2 regions of the Erythrobacter sp. JK5 genome follow, and region 2 is predicted to be linked to the other one. Evidence: predicted binding sites of a transcription regulator. Region 2 holds the regulator's gene; the other holds the start of a gene.
What was found. The regulator LexA, encoded in region 2, represses DNA repair genes until DNA is damaged. The targets are predictions, from matches to a motif close to GTTCCNCNCTTGTTCT.
Positions count from the first base shown of each region.

Region 1: KDC96_RS06750 (S24 family peptidase) is a predicted target of LexA. The motif match lies at 1,330-1,345, and genes of this name have one in related genera.

Region 1 covers NZ_CP073577.1:1,380,729-1,383,186, reverse strand. Annotated here, with positions in the region: gene KDC96_RS06755 (MarR family winged helix-turn-helix transcriptional regulator) at 1-450, shown strand, start outside; gene KDC96_RS06750 (S24 family peptidase) at 632-1,267, opposite strand; gene KDC96_RS16680 (hypothetical protein) at 1,571-1,702, opposite strand; gene KDC96_RS06745 (hypothetical protein) at 1,812-2,021, shown strand; gene KDC96_RS06740 (conjugal transfer protein TraG N-terminal domain-containing protein) at 2,026-2,458, opposite strand, start outside.
Region 2 covers NZ_CP073577.1:924,342-926,799, reverse strand. Annotated here, with positions in the region: gene KDC96_RS04490 (molybdopterin molybdotransferase MoeA) at 1-441, shown strand, start outside; gene lexA (transcriptional repressor LexA) at 666-1,355, shown strand; gene KDC96_RS04480 (ComEC/Rec2 family competence protein) at 1,380-2,458, opposite strand, start outside.

The DNA of each region.
Region 1 (2,458 bases), 460 kb from region 2:
CCCGATGAAAAAGCGGCGCCATTCCTGACCGATCAAGACCGGTTGGTTTTTCTGTTGGAAGAGCTCACGCGACGATTGCGCCGTACCTTCGATTCCTCACTCGAGCAGTTTGGACTCACCCGCACCCAGTGGCGTGCGTTAGCCTATCTCTACCGGACACCCGGCATGACCCAGACCGAATTGGCCGGTCAATTGGAGCTGGAGCGGGCAAGCATCGGGCAAGCGATCGACCGGCTAGAAGAATTGGGCTTGGTCGAACGGCGCAGCGCCAAAAACGACCGCCGTGTGTGGCAGGTGCACCTGCGATCCGCTGCAATCGACTTGCTTCCGAAAATGCGAGTCGAAGCGGATCAGGTCTATGCGCGCCTGCTCACAGGAATAAAGGACGAGGACTTGGAGGCATTCAAGTCTACTTTGGCCGCAATGCAGCGCAATTTGGGCGATGCCTAAAGGGCCCAGCGGTCGCCGCGAGAGAAGGTAACTTTACCAGCTGTAGTCGACGCCAACGCCGAAGAATGGCGGTAATTCCAATTACCCATCTATATCCGCAATTGGGTCGGAGGCGGAAGGTCCGCTTTTTGCGAAACCAGCGCCGAAAGCCGACCGTCAACTAACGGCCCAAGTCCTGCCGCTACAAGGCTCGGCCAAACCAGATAACCCGGCCCACCACGTGAACTTCCGACCGATCCATGTCGTGCCAGGTAGGGTAAGCCGGATTGTCGCTGGCAATGGTGATCTGCCTACCATTTGGCTTGATAGCGATCCGCTTCACGACGAGGGTATCATCAGAACGAAGGACGTAGATCCCGTCTCGCAGTCGCGAGCCGTGATCTGAAGCATCGACCAGAACCTCGTCACCATCACTGAGAGTGGGCTCCATCGAGTCACCCTTGACGCCGACGATCGACAGGCTGGCGCTCTTGGCCGAAGTCAGGTGCCGCAGCCACCGCTCATCGAACCCGAACCGGGTGTGTGCAGTCTCACTAGCAGCTACCGCGCCAAAGCCGGCGGATGCCTCCACATCGAGTACGGGGATCTCGACCATGCCATCGGTGACCGGATTAGCCGGACCACCGAGCACTTGCTCGTCGACACCGAAGAAGCAGGCAAGCGTCTTTCGATCCTCGTCATCGAGCTTTCTTGGAGAGCCGCGCCTGATGAACTGTTGTACATAAGCGGGATTGCGGCCGAGCAGCCGCGATATCGAGGCGTAGCCATATCCGCCCTTGAGAATCAGCCGGTCGAGCTCTTCCCTGACATGTTCCATCTGTCTGTCCTTCGAATCTCAATCGTAGGAATTTTCCTAGACTCGCGGATATGATCTTACTAAGAACATAACAGGAACACAAGGGATTTGCGAGTCGGAGCGAAAGGGTCATGACCTTGCTGGAACGGATCGAAAAGCATCTGAAAGATCATCATATTTCGGCTACACGCTTCGGCAGGCGCGCAGTCGGTGATCCTCGATTCGTACTCGACCTCCGGCAAGGACGAAGGCCGCGTCGACGAACGCTAGAGCGGCTGGAAGCCTATCTGCAGTCAGTCGAGGCTGGAGATCCCAACAGTTCCATCAGGAATGGGACTTGCGCGCGGCAAGTTGCTCATAGCGACGGACCACAACCTGCCAGAGTCTTGCCCCGTTCTGCTCGCCGTCCTCGCATAGCTGATCGATCTTCGACGCAATAAATTTTCGAGTCTGCAGGCCAAGATAGCGTTCTCGCTTTCGTGATGCTTCTTGTCTATTTTATCAGCGATCTGTTGGGACGATTTAGAGGTGAGAGCGCCGATTTACCACTGAAGGAGAATGAGCGATGAGCGATCCAGACAACAATCCCACTGGTGGCAAGCAGGACTGGGAAGGTCTTCGTGAAGTCGACCGGGCCATCGCCGAGAACCGTCTCACTTCCTACACCTGGAAAAAGACTTGGGCTGACCCTTGGGGACGGCTCAAGTTGATTGCGATTTTTGCTGCATTGGCAGCTTTTGTCGTGTTCGTAATTGTGCACGACGTCATCCTTTAGCAGCCTACCATTCCTTAACATCGTCTGCCGCTTCGGCCGAGGCTCCCTTCGCATCGCGGGTCTTGCCATCGAGGTAGCCTTTCACGGTCCCGATCCGTCGATCTCCCTGTTGCTGCACCCGATCGACATCACGGGCGATGTCTTCACGTTCGCTGGACGGGGCGCTCAGGCTTCCCGGCACACCGTCAAGCCGCACTGATCCCCGGACGCTCTCGGCGCTGCTCGCCGAGGGCCGAGCGATGGACGCAGAGGCCGGCAAGACCAGGTCGCCCGAGATCTCGGCATTGAGCTGGTCCGCATAGCCTTCGACGAACCGCGCCTGAAGCTGCTGGCCCCGCACGCTCATCTGGAAGTCGATGTCGTCAAAGCGCACCGGACCGTAGTAATCCCGGTTAGCCTCGATCTCCGCCATGCCCCATTCGCGATAGGCCTGGCTG
Region 2 (2,458 bases):
ATCCAGCGGGCGCTGATCGACTGGGGTGCGGAGCTGGCGTTCTGGAAGGTCGCGATCAAGCCGGGCAAGCCCCTGATGGTGGCGACCCGGCGGCGCGAGTCGGGCATCCAGGTGATTGTCGGGCTGCCGGGCAACCCGGTGTCGAGCTTCGTCACCTGCTTCCTGTTCGTGCTTCCCCTGGTCCGCGCGGTCGCGGGCGTTTCCGATCCGTTGCCCAAAGCGGAGACCCGTATCGCATCCGAGGACCTGCCCGCGGTCGGCTCTCGCCGCGAATTCCTGCGCGCGGTGAGCGACGGTGCGAGGGTGCGCCTCGCCGCGTCGCAGGATTCCTCCGCCCTGCTGGCGCTGGCAGCGGCCAATTGCCTGATCGATCGGCCCGCAGGAGCTCCGGCGGTGAGCGCGGGCGAGCCTGTTCCGGTGTACATGCTCCAGAATGGCTGAATTGCGGGGTTCTGGCGGTGCGAGCCGCTTGACTCGGTCCGAACAGTTGCCTAATTGTTCCGCATTCGTTCACCATATCGGCGAGCGGAACAGTGCCGGTAACGCATCGACGCGCTCCCGCGTTCGCTATGCCTCTTGCGGTACGCCTATTTGATCCTGCGCTGCCCGCAGGTCTCGACGCCTCTGGGCGGCGGGTCTTCCGGGCAGGCCATGGGAGGATATCCATGCTGACAGCCAAGCAGCACGAATTGATCCGGTTCATCCAGCAGCGACTGGAGGAGACCGGCATTTCCCCGAGTTTCGAGGAAATGAAGGAAGCGCTCGACCTCAAGAGCAAATCGGGGGTGCATCGCCTGATCTCCGCGCTCGAGGAACGCGGCTTCATCCGCCGCCTGCCCAACCGGGCGCGCGCGCTCGAGGTAATCCGGCAACCCGAAGACGCGACACCAACACCGCGCGCAACGCGGATCGCGAACGATTCGGTCGCGCGAGGGTCGGCGGTGATGAAGTCCGCCCCGGAACCGGCCAACGACGTGATCGAGATTCCGCTCCATGGACGGATCGCAGCCGGCGCGCCGATCGAGGCACTGGAAGGACAGAGTTCGCTGCCGGTCCCGGCGGCGCTGCTCGGCCCGGGAGAGCATTACGCGCTCGAAGTATCCGGCGACTCGATGATCGAGGCGGGTATTTTCGACGGGGATTTTGCGCTGGTGAAGCGCACCGACACCGCGCGCGATGGCGAAATCGTCGTCGCGCTGGTTCGGGGCGAGGAAGCCACGCTCAAGTATCTGCACAAGGATGGCGGAATGGTGCGGCTCGATCCGGCCAACGCCACGCATTCGCCGCAGGTCTACCCGTCCGGCGAAGTCCAGGTCCAGGGCAAGCTGGCCGGGCTGTTGCGGCGTTATCATTGACGCTGGGGGGCGCGGGGCTGGCGATCAGTCGCCGGTTCCGCGCCACCAGCCATGTTCGCCCTGCCCCGCGGCAACGGTCGCAATCCGCTCGTTTTCGAGGTCGATCGCCAGCCCGCCGGTGCGCTGTAGCAACCGCCGGTCGGCTTTGAGCCATAACGGCTTGCATGAGGCCGGAAGAAACCGGTCGGCGACAACGATGTCCGCGCGCTCGCACGCGGCAGCGAGCGCCCGTTCTTCCACGAGATCGCGATTGCGGGCCAGCAGCAGCTGCCAGTCCCGCCCGCCGCGCGCGATCGTAACGAGGCAGAATTCGGGCGAGCACTCCGCACCCTGCCATCCGGCGATCGGAATCGGATCGCTGGTGACGCCAGCCAGTTCGAGCAGGTTGTCGCGCGCATAGTCCGACCTTGTGTCGCGCAGCGAGAGCAGTTCCTTTCCTCCGCCGGGCCGATCGAGGACGATCCCGACGTGGCGTCCCTCCCGCCCGATCAGGACATCGGGGATCGGTGTAGCGATCAGCATCGCGGTTGCAACTGCCGCAGGCACAAACCCGAGCAGCCTCGCCCGCCCGCTCCACAGCGCCAGCCACAGGCCACCCGTCACGAACAGTGCGATCGTGGCTGTGCCCATCTGCGGCATCAGCTTCACCGCCCCCGGCTGCGCAGAAGTCACATGCGCGATGGCAAGCAGCAGCTCGAGCGAGGCTTCCACCAGCCACCAGGCCGGACCGCCCAGCCCGACCAGGTCGAGCAGCAGTGCCACCGCGATCAGCGGCATCGATATGAAAGTGACCAGCGGGATCGCCACGACATTGGCGAAGGCCCCGTAGACCCCGGCCCGGTGGAAATGAAACAGCACGATCGGCATCAGCGCGATCTCGATCACCAGCCCGGTGAGGAACAGCATCGCGACCCGCCGCCCGCCGCGCGCCCGCCAGCTTTCCTCTCGCGCTGCCAGAAACGACTTCACCGGCGCGCTGGTATGCAACGCCACGATCGCGATCACCGCCGAAAAACTCATCTGAAAGCTCGGCCCGACAACGCTTTCGGGCCACAACAGCAGAACGAACATCGCCGCCACCGCCACCATCCGCAGGGACAATG